Regions from separate parts of the Paenibacillus sp. G2S3 genome, predicted to be linked through region 3. Evidence: riboswitches for the same ligand, from Rfam matches in the RefSeq annotation. Region 3 holds a riboswitch; each other region holds the start of a gene.
What was found. A riboswitch is a leader RNA that binds a small molecule or an ion and turns the genes downstream of it on or off. The one in region 3 is predicted to bind cyclic di-GMP.
Positions count from the first base shown of each region.

Region 1 (4,217 bases), 1.3 Mb from region 3:
GCTGCACCCTTAAATAAAAAAACGTTTATTAATTTTATCCCAACGTCGATTTACGCTCCAGAGTTTTGCTTACGATCAACGGTTGAATTGGCCAATCAATTAGGCGTCGATCCCTCTCTTTTTGTCTTTGAAGTTGTTGAGACGGAGAAAGTCGATGATCTCGCTCATTTGAAATCGATTTTGACATATTACAAGGATCGGGGATTTGAATACGCTTTAGATGATGTTGGCGAAGGCTTCAGCACGATCGAGATGTTATTGGAGCTTAAACCCCATTACATGAAGCTGGATATGAAATATGTTCAGGGTGTGTCCAGCGATCCGAACAAACAGAAAATAGCTAAACAATTTTTAGAAAAGGCTTTAGAGATCCAATCTGTTCCCTTAGCAGAAGGTGTGGAGTTTAGAGAGGATTTTGAATGGCTTAAGCAGAGTGGTTATCAGTTGTTTCAGGGATATTTATTTGGAAAGCCTGACCCTATTCCCAAACAGTGATCCTAATGAGTATATCTCCGTCTAGAGGATGAGATGATTTCAGGTCAGAGTCTGATTACAGGTGAACCCCAGGGCTGTACAATTTAGGTAATTGAGAAGGGGGACGGGATGGATATGAATTGGCATAAATACATCACACGCTGGGCGGATTCGAGAGGGTTAGATGGGCGAGAAATTGATTATCAGTGGCCGTCTCCTTCATTTCCAGTCGTAAGCATTCGTAGCAATTTAGGTCGATACTCTGGTCAGGGGTTTGGTCACGGAAGCAAACCACAAGTGAAGACGGCCGTTGGATTAATTGCCATTGGAGATATAGCTGTTGGCCTGATATCCATAGGTGCGGTAAGCGTCGGTGTTCTGTCTGTGGGTGCAATATCACTGGGGATGTGGTTAGCCATCGGGGCAATAGCACTTAGCTGGCTTGGCTTCGCCGTGGGAGCAATTGCGATTGCAGGAGTGGCTGTAGGAGCGATCGCAATAGCCGAAAAAGCGTTGGGAGCTGTCGCCATAGGTGATACGGCATTTGGGGCGGTAGCCATAGGACGGATTGCTGGGGGAGCAGTAGCTATTGGCCAATGGGCATATGGTCTAATCGCAGTTGGCGAGCATGGCTTCGGGTTAATTCCCATCACGGGCGATGTGTGGAATTGGTTCCGGCGTTTGTTTGGATCGGGAGATTAAAAGGCTAACCAGTCCAAAAGTATCACTCGTAGTCTGGGATAGTTAATAAATAATATCTATCACGATAGAAAAATTAATTGCAATTACCTATTCGGATTTCATACCAATTAATCATGCGATCAGATGTGGCGTTATGTTACTCTTTGTAATGTATTCGAAACTTCATAGGCAAACCTATGGAAATGTAGGGACGCAAAGCTATAGGGACTAAGGTTATCATAACTATTGTCAGCCAGCTGCCAAAGAGTGTGTAACGCTTTTTGTTAAAATATAAGAAAGGTTAAGTTATGCACCTATACTTAATCTCTTATATTTCTCGCTTAAACCCTTATCGTCCTTATAAGGACGCCGAAGGCGTTTATGCTTGTTAAGGTTTAATAAAAATTAAGTCTTAATTTTTAGGCGACTTTATACGCAATCAAGCTACTCTTTTGGGGTAGTTTTTTTTGTGCCCATTTTAGGCTTGGAAGAGATTCATAATACATCTGGGGGGTAGAAAAGATGAAAAAAATGATTGCGATCGCTACATCGGCAGCCATGTTAGCCAGTTTTTCGAGTGAGGCAGGTTATGCTTTAGCAAGTGATGTAAGCAAGGTAAGTGTAGTGAAGACTGTAGTACAAAGCAAGGCTGAGCTATTAAGCAATGCGTCAGTTATTCCGTTTGATCTGTACGGCAAGGCTATCCTAAGCGCTTATAATGATGTTTTTAGAATGAATCCTGCGAATATTAAGTCCATCACAAATAACGGTGGCAACTACTCAGGTTCACCTATAGCTAAGGCTATTGATGGCGATATGAGTACGCATTGGGAAACGGGCAAACCGAACAGTTCAACGTTCACGAATGAGGTTGTCTTTGTTTTCAATGAGTCCACTGAATTAAATAGAATCGTATACGCTGCAAGACAATCCAGTGCAAAGGGGAAGGGGTTTGCTCAGGAATTTGATATTTATGGCTCAACTACGGATGCAGGAGATTATACGCTAGTATCCTCTGGAGAATATAAAGGCGGAGCAGGTGACGTTGTAGAGATTCAGTTTGCACCCACAGCCTTCAAGAGACTTAAATTTGTCTTCAAAAAAGCTAACCAAGATTGGGCGAGTGCGGCTGAATTTTCTTTTTATAAAGAGGATACCGTATCCGCTAAGATGAAAAGCTTGTTTACAGATGGAACGATGAGTGCGGTTGTTCCTGCTTATAATAGCGTCGAAGCGATCAATCAATTAGAAGAAGCGGCAAAAGTACATCCGCTCTATCCCATCCTTAAAGATTCTTTGGATTTGGCTAAGAAGCTAGTGAATGGAGAGGTTCAAACCGAAGGCACCATTATTGAGGCCGAACAACGTGGTGATATGAAAAAGCATGCGCAAGAAAACCTGAGAATTGGTTTCGGTACGAACAACCAGCCTACGGGGCTCGTTGCAATGCCTGGAGATACGATCAATGTGTATGTAGATGCTGCTTCGAGCGATAAATTGCCTTCTTTAGTATTTTCCCAACAAGAGGCGGCTTGGAACGTTTGGGCTAGCAGCGTGAAATTGCGTCCAGGTAAAAACACAATAACCGTTCCTGAATTTGCGACGAATAGTTATTATGCACATGAAGTGACTAAGGGCGGTACAGTGTATATCGTCAATCCCTATACAGCTGAGGAACAAGGGAAGGCACCACTGATCCGATTCGAAGGGTTCACAAAGATCCCTATGATGACCAAGACCATGGATCCTGAACAATTTAAAGCCTTCCTAACCACCTACAAGCAAAAATTAGATGAAGATAAAGCTGCGCATCCGAATGTTCAAGATCGCAAGCTCATCGATGTGGTGGAAATGGTCAGCGAGCATGTTATTTTCACAGGAACTGCGACAGAAGCTTATAACAAGTTTATTACAGAAGGAAATGATCCGCTGGGCACCGTAACCGGCTATGATACTTGGATGAAGACGATCTTTGACTTCTATGGCTTGGATGGCAGTAGTGTGATTCATGATGCCAAGCTAATTCGTGAGAATATTCGATTGATGCAGCCTTATGGTGCGATGTATGCAGCGGGAGATCATACAGGGATCCAACTTGGAACCGTGGGGACAATGTTAGGTGATTTTAACAAAGTCTATCCAGGCTGGGGATTGAATCATGAAATTGGGCATCGCTTGGCTATGGGTGAACGAGAATATGGCGAAGTAACCAATAATATGGTGTCTATGCTGATGTCAGTCCATGCGGACTCGATGGATACTCGTATTCCTTTTGAAAGTGATATTTATAAATATGTGATCCAAGAAAATAAAGTGGTTATGAATCAGCAGGGCTTATTTGCTCAGCTGGGAGCCTATTGGCAGTTGGAGTTGGCGCATCCGGGATACTGGACAGAATTGACAAGGATGTACCGCGAGCGGAAGGTCTCCCTTCCGAACGGTGACAATTCCAAGCAGCAGTATTTGGTGGAGTTCTCCTCTGAAGTGCTGGGGTTAGACTTAAGTAGCTATTTTGCCAGACATGGCTTCACTGTGAATCCTGAAACGAAAGAGAAATTAGCTAAATACCCAGCACCGAAAAAGCTATGGTATTTAAACAATTCAGTGGTTCATTATGAGGGAACAGGAATAGCAGATAAGAATGTTGCGATTAAGGTTAATATCACGCCTAACGCTACTGCTAAATCAAACACCTTAAGCTTCAGTATGAATAAGGATCTTAAGAAAGATTTCTTAGGATATGAAGTGTATAGAGACGATAAGTTAGTAGGGTTTACAGGCACTGATCAGTTCGTGGACAAGAGTGTAGACAGCAGCATCAATTATACGTACAAGATTGTTGGCTATGATAAGAAGCTGAACCCACTGAAGCCAGTACAGGTTAAAGCCTTTAAGCCAGCGCTGTCTGTTGAAGATCAAATTACGTTAAAGCTAAATCAACCCTTTGATCCGATGAACTATGTAAAAGCGACTAACTATCAAGGGAATGATATTACTGCTAATGTCACCCTGAAAGCGAATACCGTCGATGTAACGCAAAAAGGTGACTACGAAGTGGTATA
Region 1 covers NZ_CP126095.1:6,513,817-6,518,033, reverse strand. The annotation lists gene QNH28_RS28800 (EAL domain-containing protein) at 1-495, shown strand, start outside; gene QNH28_RS28795 (hypothetical protein) at 610-1,176, shown strand; cyclic di-GMP riboswitch class I at 1,334-1,420, shown strand; gene QNH28_RS28790 (NPCBM/NEW2 domain-containing protein) at 1,678-4,217, shown strand, end outside.
Region 1: it holds a riboswitch for cyclic di-GMP, as region 3 does, so the genes downstream of both, QNH28_RS28790 (NPCBM/NEW2 domain-containing protein) here and QNH28_RS04825 (glycosyl hydrolase) in region 3, are expected to answer to the same signal.

Region 2 (4,217 bases), 3.1 Mb from region 3:
GGCTGTTTCGAACTCCTCCGCTGTCTCACATTTGTAACCCGTAGCACCTAGTGATTCTGCGAATTTCGCAGCGTCCATAGGGACTTCGTAGATCGTTCCGTCAATACGTCCTGTAGTTTTTTCCATACCTTTTAGAGCCATATCTAGCTGTTTATTATTAACAACAATGAATATGACAGGAATATTCTTGCAGACAGCAGCGTTAATCTCTGCCCCTAGCATCATAAAGCAGCCGTCTCCTGTAATACAGAAGATCGTTTCTTCTGGAGCAGCAACCTTTGCACCAATCGCCATCCCGATGGAATTACCCATACAAGCAAAGTAAGCATCGAAAACAAAACTGCCAGGTTTCTTAACCTTGTACCATTTGGCAGCATGGAAACCGTGGCTACCATCATCAACAAAGACTGTGCTGTTATAGGGAATCAAATCACTCATCGTACTCAAGACCGATGCAAGTGAAAGGTTTGGTAAAATCGGAAGCTCTTCGGTATAACCGGGATTTGTTGGTGCTTCGCGTTTTGTGATGTTGTTCGTGTCAATGTTATTAAGATAGCAAACTAGATTGTCGCGTAGATCTCCAGTCACAGGAATCGTTTTAGAGAACAATATTTTTCCGACAAAAGTCGGATCGCTATCAAACTGAATTAATGTTGCAGGATGATTTTCCCTTTTAAGATTACAAATAGTCATATCACTTAAACGTGAGCCGAGAACGATAAATAGATCACTTTGATTCAGCAAGTCATCCCCATGGGAACAACCGCCTACTCCAATTGGACCGTGATAGAGTGGATGATCCCAAGTTATAGCCCCTTTACCACCTGGAGATGTAACTACAGGAATATTAAATGTTTCCGCTAATTGAATTAGCTCACTATGTGCTCCTGAACGGTTAACGCCTTTACCAGCGATAATGATTGGATTCTTTGAGTTATTTATAGCATCAAGTACACGGTCGATATTAGCGTGGCTAACAAGTGATTCGCGTTCAGGGATTACAATATTACATTCCTCTAGCAATTCCGTTTGCACATCAAAGGGAATACAAAGGTGAACTGGACCACGATTACCGCTCAAAGCAATGGATATGGCATGATTAAAGATTGTGCTAAAGTGATCTCCACGTTCAATAAGCTTGCTATATAAGGTGGCAGGTCTAAACATATCAGCTAAATCAGCTAGAAAAGAGGTAGAGTCCTGACATTGGGGAATACCAAGCTCTTTGATAGATTGATGGCCAGTAATAAATAGGACAGGTAGGTTGTTAGCCTTAGCATGTGCTGCTGCAGTTAATAGGTTTGTTCCACCAGGACCTGAAGTACCAAATGCTACACCTAGTTTTCCAGTTTTCAGCGCATACCCAGCTGCTTCGAAGCCGGAACTGGACTCATGTCTCCCAGGAATAAATTCAATACCGTAATCTACCATTTTAAGAACGATAGGACAAATGGATTTGCCAATAATACCAAAGGAATGGGTAACACCTAGGTTCCGTAGTGCTTCCGACATGTAATCTGCGACTGTCTTCAAAAAAATACACCTCACAAGTTGATTGTTATTTTGAAATTAAACATTAGAAAACCTGTGCTCTGAAATAGGGCACAGGTTGGAAGCATAAATCGCCATAGAGACTGAACAATAGTCCAGTCGTCTTGGTTTTCAGCAACCTGGCTGTCATGGCCTCAGATTAAAATGAGGCTGTAGATCCATGGTTTTGCGTCATCCTCTTTCGAAGATTTTGCCAATATTAATTTTAAAATTTATAAGAAGAATTTTCCTTTACAATATATTCCTAGAGATACTTTGTCAATATATTCTTGCAAATTAACTCGAATTTTGACGAAATTCTTGTCCAACCTATGAAATAATAAATATAAAAAAACTGCTCCTAAGAAAAAACTTAGGGGCAGTTTTTGGATTTGTTTATACGATTTGTTATTTACTTAAAATTTGAAAATGTGGATCGTTTTCTGTAGATTGAATACAGCCTGAGTCATTTTCTCAGTTTCTTCTGCGACGGACTGCAGGGCATTAATTTGTTCATTCATAGCGGCCGATACTTCTTCGGTGCCGGCAGCGGTTTGCTGCGTGATCGCAGAGATATTCTCTATTGCACTTGAAATTTTCAAGGCACTTTCTAACATCAGATCACTTTCAGAAGAGAAGGAAGAAATCTGTTCAGTAATATATTGCACACTTTGCACAATTTGAGCAAAGATATGAGCAGATTGAGTGATCATCTCATTCTGTACCTGTACGACTTCTTCGTTGATAGCGATATTGTCAATCGCTTGTTTAATATCAGTTTCAATGCTCCGAACTAAACCGAAGACTTCCTTCGTTGAAGCCGTTGATTCCTCAGCAAGCTTACGAACCTCCTGTGCGACTACAGCAAATCCTCGACCATGTTCTCCGGCACGTGCTGCTTCGATGGAAGCATTCAGCGATAAGAGGTTGGTCTGCTCTGCGATCTCTGTGATGGTTTTGGTGATCATCGTAATTCCTCGAGCGTTATGAGAAAGGGCTTCGATAGTATCCGCTACTTTTTGAGTAGCCTGAATATTTTTACGCATGCCTTCAGCTTGAGTATCAACGGATTGTCGTCCTTGTTCAACTAGTTCTAATGTATGTATTGAACGTCTGTTCATTTCTTTCGTTGAGTTCGTATAATTGGATACCTTATTCTCAATATCTTTAATAGATTCTGTCATTTCAGCGATATCTGTAGATATTTCATTTGCACCCAGAGCTAGCTCGTTGGATGAAGAGGCTACCTGTGCCATGACAATTTTCAAATTCTGATTCTTATCTTCGATTCCGCGGCTTGCATCCATGACTTGGCGAGTAATTTGCGAAGCTTCTGTCAGAATCTTCTTGAGCTTGTCAATCATAGTATTAAAGGAACGACTTACATCCCCCATAGACCCGTTCTCATCGGCCCTACTAGTAAAATCCCCTTTTGAAATACTATGAGACACATTCGCGATGTCATCAAAAGAAGATGTAAGCGTTCTCTCGATAAAGCGGGCAACGGGAAAAGTTAAGGCAGCTAGAACAACTACTAGAACAATACCCAAAATAATGTTGCCTAAGATCATAAAAGTAACTAAAACAGGAATAGCAAATAATGCGGCAACGAGGTAACATCCGGCAACAATTCTTTGTTTTAACGGAAGTTTATGCATCCAGTTCATTGGTATAATGTCCTCCTTATTAATATTATGTATTGGTGTTATTATATGGGATTTAAAGGTGATTGGTCTATAGTAAGAACTGACATAAATCATCATTAAATAGTAGTTCTTTAGAATTATTGTCAAAAATCCTCATATATAGCGTGAATTGTTGCGATAGCAGACCTTACCATCTCTAAAAGTTCTTGTGGTGCAAGAACAATAACTGAGGGACTAAAGGATAGGGTGATTCGGCAGGCCGATTCGATCGTATTAAATTCAGCATCTACGTTCACCCACTCTGCATCTCTAGATGGTTCTAGCAAATGGAGAGTGACAAATCTTTCCCGCTGCAATTCTTTTAACACAGAAGCTCTAACCCTTAGTTTTGCCGGGTACTTTGGCAGCGCTGCTTTAAAGGCCGTGGTGGACTCTTCCCAGTAACGCTTTAAATCAAAATTGTTAGGCCTGTTGAACCATTCATGGGTTTCCTCAACGTTAACTAATCTGGACACACGAAAGGTCCGTAGCTCATTCTCGCTTTTGGCCACAACATACCATACTCCTCGTTTTGCAACTAATCCAAGAGGTTCAATCATACGGACCTTAGTCTCGTCGTTCCTAAGATAAGTGATTTTTACTTTGCGGTCATCCCAAAGAGCTCCCTGCAGGACAGAAAGGAATGGATATGTCTCATCGGAAGGATGCCAACTGGCACCGTCAATATGAATGCGCTCGCTAAGGTAATTTGCTGGGTTGCTAGTTCGATGTGAGGAAGCCGCCTCCAGTTTGAGAACAGCTGAAGAGAAGTCATCCTGTATTCCCAGATCCTTCATTATTGAGGAGTCAGCGGACAGAAGCAGCGAACCAATCTCTTGTGGCTTCATGCCCGTTAGGGAGGTACGGTACCCTTCTGTAAGCATCCAGCCACCTTCACGCCCGCGTTCAGCTAAAATGGGTATCCCTGAAGCACTTAATGCTTCCATATCTCTAAACACAGTTCGTTCTGACACTTCGAGTGTTTCGGCCAGTTCGCGAGAA
Region 2 covers NZ_CP126095.1:4,668,803-4,673,019, reverse strand. The annotation lists gene QNH28_RS20555 (thiamine pyrophosphate-binding protein) at 1-1,533, opposite strand, end outside; cyclic di-GMP riboswitch class I at 1,662-1,756, opposite strand; gene QNH28_RS20550 (methyl-accepting chemotaxis protein) at 1,947-3,197, opposite strand; gene QNH28_RS20545 (helix-turn-helix transcriptional regulator) at 3,320-4,217, opposite strand, start outside.
Region 2: it holds a riboswitch for cyclic di-GMP, as region 3 does, so the genes downstream of both, QNH28_RS20555 (thiamine pyrophosphate-binding protein) here and QNH28_RS04825 (glycosyl hydrolase) in region 3, are expected to answer to the same signal.

Region 3 (4,217 bases):
GGATTCCATACCCACAGTAGATTATTCAGTTGATGTGTGTTTACAAAACGATCATAGACAATATTCCAAAGCGATGAAAAATTGTCCTTTTTTCCCCACCAAAACCAACCGCCGTTCATTTCATGGTAAGGTCGCCATAAGACTGGAACTCCGGCATCACGCAGCTGTCCCAAATAGCCAGCGATCTCGTCTAGATCAGAGATTAGACTCTTATACTGAGCCGTCCCAGGCGTAACATAAGCATTAAACTTCTCTTGACTGAGACTTCTGTTTACATTGGACCATTCCGGAGAAGTCCCCGGCAAACTCTGATGGAAGGTCATGGCTACTATGCCACCCTCTTGATGCCACTCAATTGCACTGTCTATAACAGCTTGTCGCTGTTCTGCGATCGTCCCTTCGGGTTGATTATTAATTGCACCCAATTCATAACCATGTAGAACGGCATTTTGTCCCGATGTATTCTTCAGCTTATGAACCAGTTCATCTGGACTTTCTAGATAATCATGCTGGCCAGACAGGATTCCTTTACCACGTAGATTCACCAAATTACTCAGCAGCTGCTTGGCTTCTTCGGAAGCTGATGGATTGCTTGGTATAGCCGGAGGAAGAGAGGAAGAAACACTCATAGCCTTCGGAAGACTCTTAACCTCTCCCCAAGGCAGCAAGGAAAAAATAATAAACACCGGTAATATAGTAAACAACAATCTGTTTTGCTTATAATATTTACGCAAATAAATCCTCCTTTCGGTAGCTGTACTGCCTCCACAGGTGCTAAATAAACATACCTGTTATCGGACAATCGTCTTCTGACCTAATGAGGACTATAGCTTAGTAGCTCTGCAATAACGCAGAGCCACTAAGGATCGACCTTTAATTTTCATCAATCAGGAGACATCCGGAAGATAAAGTGCACTTGCTGGAACTGTCTCTTTAGCTTGACTAGCACTTTCCCACATCAAGCGGACTCTCGCATCACCTTCATTTTCGTAATACTCCACCTTAATATCGTATAGCTGACCAGCCTTCAGCGTTATATTACCCTTACGCTCAGTACCACTTTGCTTAGTCCAACTATCAATCACGGATTGCCCATTCACCCACACACGGATGCCATCATCTGAGGTAGTGTAAAATGTATATTGCTCATCATATAATGGCTTAATTTTACCGCTCCAACGTATGGAGAAACGATCAATCCCGAGGGCGGCATCCGGCGAGCCTTGCCGCCAATTGAAATCGATCATTGCATCAGTTCTAGTAAGAGCTGCTGCTCCCGATAGCTGTATGTTGTTGTAATATTCTCCTGTAAGCCCCTTCGCAAGAGGAATTGCTGCCTCACCCTCTTCTTCGGGAGGTGCCGGCGCTGGTGCAGCGCTAGGTGTCGGTACCAGACTAGTATTTAATTTATCTCTAGTTAGGGTATAGTTGCTATTCATAAATGTTTTGATTGTATCTGCACTGTTATTCTCGTAAAGCATTTTTCCCCAGCTCATCATATACGTCCATTTACTTTGTGATTGCTGAAGCTTCTCCAGATTAGGCATTTCACCATTCTCCCCGATCGCAATCGGTTTGCCTGCGGCTAGACTCAACAAACTGTCATAGTATTTTTGCTGATAATCATTTTCGTATATATCTGCTGCCAGAATATCTACTTTATCCGCTCCTGGATAAGTCAACGCATAAGGATCTGACCAAACATTGGGAGCATTCGGACTCCATACCCATAATAAATTATTTAATTTATGAACGTTAACAAAACGGTCATAAATAATATTCCAAAGTTTAGAAAAGTTATTTTTCTTCCCCCACCAGAACCAGTTCCCGTTCATTTCATGATAGGGTCTCCAAAGCACCGGAACGTTGGCATCACGCAAGCTTTTTAGGGAGACTGCCACCTTATCAAGTTCAGCGATCAGACTGTTATATTGCTTGGTACCCGGTGTAACGTAACTATCGAACTCACCTTGACTAAGCGTTTTTTTTACATTATCCCAGTCATAAGAGGTGCCCGGCAGGTTAGCATGAAAAGTCATAGCTACGATTCCGCCCGCTTTATTCCAGTTGATGGCGCTGTTCACCACATTTTGACGTTGCCAGGCCATGGTTCCTTCTGACTGACCGCTGATCGCGCCCAGTTCATAACCGTGAAGAGCGGCATTTTGTCCGCTAGTTCCCTTCAGCATATTGTTAATTTCATCTGGACTTTCTAAATAGTCATGTTGACCAGCAATAATACCTTTTCCTGAGATCGAGTAAAAATAGTTAAGCAGCTTTACGGCTTCAGGTGAGGCTCCTGGGGTAACTGGTGCTCCAGAATTTGAAGCAGCTATGACAACAGACGGCGAAATTCCAACAGTAAGCGGAAGTGCAGTCAGAAACAAGACGAGTGACAGAAATGCGCCAAATAATCGATACGTACGGTAAGCTTTCAAAATAATCTCCCTTTCGGTAGCCAGGCTGCCACTCTTTCGAAGGCCCTATAGCTTTGCGTCCCTACCTTTCGATAGGTTTGCCTTTTCAATTTAAGAGAAATAATCTCTCTTACCGTAAGTATCGACGACAATTAATGATATATTTAGTGTTTTTATGACTTTTTTTGATAATTGAGTCAATTTACCTGTTTCAAGAAATTTTGAATTGGTTAAATAGATAGGTTAGACCTATGAAATGAATTGTTGTAGTTCTATATCATTCCAGTCTAAAGTAATACGTATGTTATCTTCTTCTACTAATTCAGACCCCGTCTGTACCTCTATAAACTCAACATCCGTCAAAGCAAGGATCGCGTGCTTCGTTCCTTCCGGTATACGTACCACGTCCCCAGCCTTCACATTATGTTTTTTCTCATTCAGCACAATACTTGCTTCGCCGCTAACGATTGTCCAAATTTCACTACGCTTGCGATGTAATTGATAGCTGATATTATTCCCCTCGGATATAAAAATCCGTTTGGTCAGCACTTCATTGCCTTCATCATATTTCACATAATCAATAACTTTGTAATGGCCCCAGCGGCGTTCCTCGTACATCGGTCTTTGTTCAAAGGTCTTCAGCACTTCTTTAATCCGTGGGCTCTCAGCTTTATGGGTAACTAGAATCCCATCCGGGCTAGCCGCAATGATCAGATCCTTCGCACCAATTACCGTAATCGGAATATCCAGCTCATTAATCAAGCAAGTCCCCTCAGAATCCGCCGTTACAAAACCTTTTCCTACATGCTTGCTGCTCATTTCCTCTGTCAGCGTATTCCACGTTCCAAGATCCTTCCAGAATCCATCATACGGCTGTACTACAATATGTTCTTCTTTCTCCACCACTTCATAATCAAAGCTGATGGAAGACAATAGCTTATACTGCTTCTGCAATTCTTCATATCCTAAAGGCAACCCTTTACGCTGCAAAATATCTAACAAGTACCCTAAGCGGAAGGCAAACACTCCACAATTCCACAATGCATTTTGCTCGATGAGCTGTTCTGCTTGTATACGGTCTGGTTTCTCTTGAAAGTGACTCACCTTCATAAAACCATTTCCCCCCGCCTCATCGGTGGTAGGAATAATATATCCGTATTTCTCTGAGGCATGTTCAGGAACAACACCCATTAGTGCCAGATTTGCTCCACTTTCCAGCATGGTCCCCTCAAGCATAGCTATGGTATCAAAAAAGGATGCTTCTACATAAGGGTCAACAGGCAATATTGCTACCGTCTCCGCTGGAGAAACACCTGCCACTGAATAAAGATAGGTAGCTGTTAAGGCGATAGCCGGAAAAGTATCCCGACGCTCCGGTTCAACGATAATCGGCACATGACTTCCCAGTTGGCTTTGTATCATTTCTACTTGGCCGCGGCCGGTGGCCAGATAAGATGATTCTGCCATCCCCGCTTCCTCCAGCTGTCTCCAGACACGTTGTACCATGGATTCTGGTTCACCTTGAGGGCTTTCAAGTACCTTTAGAAATTGCTTTGAACGTGAGTCGTTGGACAACGGCCATAACCGTTTACCTGAACCGCCTGATAGAAGTACCATTTTCATAGATGAACCCTCCTCAATTTATGGAAATCGAGCATAATTAAATTGTTATCAAAACGTATAGCTTCCGCTTAGCCTTAATTCGAGCGGATGCATTAAAAAAATTTGTTAGGTAGAAACCACTCCAAGGGATTTTGGACTTCCGATCGCTGTTATCCTCAGATTTCCTGATTGAACCGC
Region 3 covers NZ_CP126095.1:1,100,303-1,104,519, reverse strand. The annotation lists gene QNH28_RS04830 (glycosyl hydrolase) at 1-734, opposite strand, end outside; gene QNH28_RS04825 (glycosyl hydrolase) at 888-2,438, opposite strand; cyclic di-GMP riboswitch class I at 2,451-2,530, opposite strand; gene QNH28_RS04820 (sugar phosphate nucleotidyltransferase) at 2,667-4,040, opposite strand.

Region 4 (4,217 bases), 390 kb from region 3:
TGGGCTTCCATTGTAGGGGTCAATTTGCTCTTTAACGGTATTGTTCTGATGCTGTTAGGTGTAATCGGAGAGTATATCGGACGGATTTATGACGAGTCTAAGGATAGACCGTTGTATATTGTCAGTGAGACTATAGGATATCGTAACGAAGAAGAAGTAGATCGCCGGAAGGATTACAAAGATGTCAGATAAGAACTTTCGGACTGCATTCATACAGTTTCTCAAATTTAATGCTGTAGGTCTGGTAAATACCCTCATTGATTTCGTAATTTTCACATTACTGAACTCACTTGGGATGGTATATGCGTTAGCACAGGTGATTTCTTATAGTGCAGGAACAGCGAACAGCTTTATTTTGAATAAAAAAGTAACCTTCAAGGATCGTGATCGTGGCAATAAAGAGGGTTTTGATAAGACGCAGTTGTTGAAGTTTATCGTACTGAACCTGGTAGTGCTAGGAATATCGCTGTTGCTAATGCATCTGTTGACTGACAAACTAGGCATTCAAGTGTTGATCTCTAAGGTACTAGTAACGTTTGTGACGGTGATCATTAACTTCTTCGGAAGTCGGAAATGGGTATTCTAAAGTTCAGTAGAACCAATCCACGGAGGTGAAAATCATGCGTAAATTCTCGTATGTGCTCATACTGGCTGGGATCCTTATCATGCTCTATCCAAAAGCTAACGAATGGTATAACGACTGGCAGCAGGATAAGCTATTAGAATCGGCTGAACTGAGGACCAGTGAAAGTACTCCACCACCTGATCTGAAGAGCAGATATGCCGAGGTCACTCAGCTACTAGCGGAGGAATCAGCTCTAGATGCACAAGCACAGCCGCAAGAAACAGAAAAGCCAGAACCGGAAATTGAAGTGGGTGGCAAAGTCATCGCATTAATTCAGATCGATAAGATCGATCTGAAGCTGCCTGTATTAGAAGGGGCTACTAAAGCGAATATGAAGCATGCTGCGGCCCATATGAAAGAAACGACTCCAATTGGAGAAATAGGGAACGCCGCAATAGCTGCACATAGAGCTAGAACTGCGGGCAGATTGTTTAACAGATTGAATGAGGTTGTTATTGGGGATACGATTACGGTAAAGACTAGCGATCAGACTTATAATTACGAGGTTTATGATATTTCTGTTGTACTTCCTAGTGATGTGTCTGTTCTAGACGGGAATAACAAGGATAAAATTCTTACTCTAATTACGTGTGACCCACTAGTAGATCCTACACATCGCTTGATTGTTCATGCCAAACTTTTCTAATAACAGATGAGAAATGACAAGAGAATTTAAATACAGAGAAATAACTATAAAATAATAGCAAATCTAGCAATTTTGTTCTTGTTTAAGAGGATAAATATGGTAGTATAAGACTATAAAAGCTAAACACGATAAACGGCAAACCTATCGAAAGGTAGGGACGCAAAGCTAAAGGGCCTTCCCGAAAGGATGGCAGCCAGTTACCGAATGAAGAGGCTTTTTTTGTTTGTTTTAAATGGATTCTATTAATTTGTCTAGTGAAATTAGGACAGATAGAGCTTATACGATAACGGCAAACCTATCGAAAGGTAGGGACGCAAAGCTAAAGGGCCTTCCCGAAAGGATGGCAGCCAGCTACCGAAAGGGGTTTTATCCGTGAAAAAGGTTTATTTTATGATGGTCGCGCTGTTCGTACTGATTACTGCGGTTCCGGTAAGCACAGCTCAAGCCGCAAGTGTAGATGCGGGCTGGTTGATTACATCGAAAGTGGCTCAAGGTGTTATTGGGATTAACTATGATATTCCGAAAGATAAAAGAATCAAACTCATGATCACTAAAGACAACAGCAGCTATACATATAACTTATATGCTTCTGGACAAGCTGAGGACTTCCCTTTACAACAAGGTAATGGTACTTATAAGGTTTCTGTTCTTGAGAACACAACCGGTAATAAATACAAAGCGTTATATTCCGAAGTAGTAGATGTAACCATGAGTGACTCGAATTCCGTATATTTGGGCTCCGTACAGAATGTGAAATGGAGTTCTTCAGATAAAGCGATCCTTAAGGCCAAAGAGCTTACAAAAGGCAAAACAACAGATGAAGAGAAAGTTAAGGCAATCTATAACTATGTAGTTGCTAATGTACAATACGACTATTCTCTTGCTAATAACGTAACAACTGATTACATTCCGAACATTAACAACACTTTGAATACTAAAAAAGGAATCTGCTATGATTATGCTTCCCTTTTTGCCGCAATGCTGCGTAGTGTAGATGTGCCTGCTAAATTGGTGATGGGAAACACTAGCTACGTTACGCAATACCATGCATGGAATGAAGTATTGATGGATGGAAAATGGGTTACTATTGATACCACGGTGGATGCTTCGGCAGCGAAGAGTAAGAAGGATACGGATTTTATTAAGGCTTCTAGTAAATATACCGCAGCAAAATACTATTAATTTGCATAGCTAGAATCATAACTCTATTAAATAAACAACCAGCTTAATAATTAAGCTGGTTGTTTATTTTTCTATTAGGGGTTGCTTTTCTATGAATAGATAGGTTATTATAGTTAAGCGTTGTTAGACAGCGTACAGGCAATGTTTGAGAGAGTTACATAAACGGCTTTCGAAAAATAAAGCTTGCATTACTGAGAACAACATGATATATTATAAGAGTTGCTGCTGAGACATTAAACGGCGCCAACGAGAACTTGATCTTTGAAAACTGAACAACGAGTGAGTAGGAAATCACGAAAGTGAAATCCAAAATTAGAGAATTAATTTTCTCGTCAGATGTTTCAAAATGAGCATATCGCTCTTTTCAATACTAATTGGAGAGTTTGATCCTGGCTCAGGACGAACGCTGGCGGCGTGCCTAATACATGCAAGTCGAGCGGAGTTACTTTGAAAGCTTGCTTTCAAAGTAACTTAGCGGCGGACGGGTGAGTAACACGTAGGCAACCTGCCCCTTAGACTGGGATAACTACCGGAAACGGTAGCTAATACCGGATAATTTCTTTTTTCTCCTGAAGGAAGAATCAAAGACGGAGCAATCTGTCACTGAGGGATGGGCCTGCGGCGCATTAGCTAGTTGGTGGGGTAACGGCCCACCAAGGCGACGATGCGTAGCCGACCTGAGAGGGTGAACGGCCACACTGGGACTGAGACACGGCCCAGACTCCTACGGGAGGCAGCAGTAGGGAATCTTCCGCAATGGACGAAAGTCTGACGGAGCAACGCCGCGTGAGTGATGAAGGTTTTCGGATCGTAAAGCTCTGTTGCCAGGGAAGAACGTCCGGTAGAGTAACTGCTATCGGAGTGACGGTACCTGAGAAGAAAGCCCCGGCTAACTACGTGCCAGCAGCCGCGGTAATACGTAGGGGCAAGCGTTGTCCGGAATTATTGGGCGTAAAGCGCGCGCAGGCGGTCATTTAAGTCTGGTGTTTAAACCTTGGGCTCAACCTAAGGTCGCACTGGAAACTGGGTGACTTGAGTACAGAAGAGGAAAGTGGAATTCCACGTGTAGCGGTGAAATGCGTAGATATGTGGAGGAACACCAGTGGCGAAGGCGACTTTCTGGGCTGTAACTGACGCTGAGGCGCGAAAGCGTGGGGAGCAAACAGGATTAGATACCCTGGTAGTCCACGCCGTAAACGATGAGTGCTAGGTGTTAGGGGTTTCGATACCCTTGGTGCCGAAGTTAACACAGTAAGCACTCCGCCTGGGGAGTACGGTCGCAAGACTGAAACTCAAAGGAATTGACGGGGACCCGCACAAGCAGTGGAGTATGTGGTTTAATTCGAAGCAACGCGAAGAACCTTACCAGGTCTTGACATCCCTCTGAATCTGCTAGAGATAGCAGCGGCCTTCGGGACAGAGGAGACAGGTGGTGCATGGTTGTCGTCAGCTCGTGTCGTGAGATGTTGGGTTAAGTCCCGCAACGAGCGCAACCCTTAACTTTAGTTGCCAGCAAGTAATGTTGGGCACTCTAGAGTGACTGCCGGTGACAAACCGGAGGAAGGTGGGGATGACGTCAAATCATCATGCCCCTTATGACCTGGGCTACACACGTACTACAATGGCCGGTACAACGGGAAGCGAAGCCGCGAGGTGAAGCCAATCCCATCAAAGCCGGTCTCAGTTCGGATTGCAGGCTGCAACTCGCCTGCATGAAGTCGGAATTGCTAGTAATCGCGGATCAGCATGCCGCGGTGAATACGT
Region 4 covers NZ_CP126095.1:706,482-710,698, forward strand. The annotation lists gene QNH28_RS03170 (glycosyltransferase family 2 protein) at 1-192, shown strand, start outside; gene QNH28_RS03175 (GtrA family protein) at 182-586, shown strand; gene QNH28_RS03180 (class D sortase) at 621-1,271, shown strand; cyclic di-GMP riboswitch class I at 1,396-1,476, shown strand; cyclic di-GMP riboswitch class I at 1,550-1,630, shown strand; gene QNH28_RS03185 (transglutaminase-like domain-containing protein) at 1,644-2,453, shown strand; rRNA gene QNH28_RS03190 (16S ribosomal RNA) at 2,825-4,217, shown strand, end outside.
Region 4: it holds a riboswitch for cyclic di-GMP, as region 3 does, so the genes downstream of both, QNH28_RS03185 (transglutaminase-like domain-containing protein) here and QNH28_RS04825 (glycosyl hydrolase) in region 3, are expected to answer to the same signal.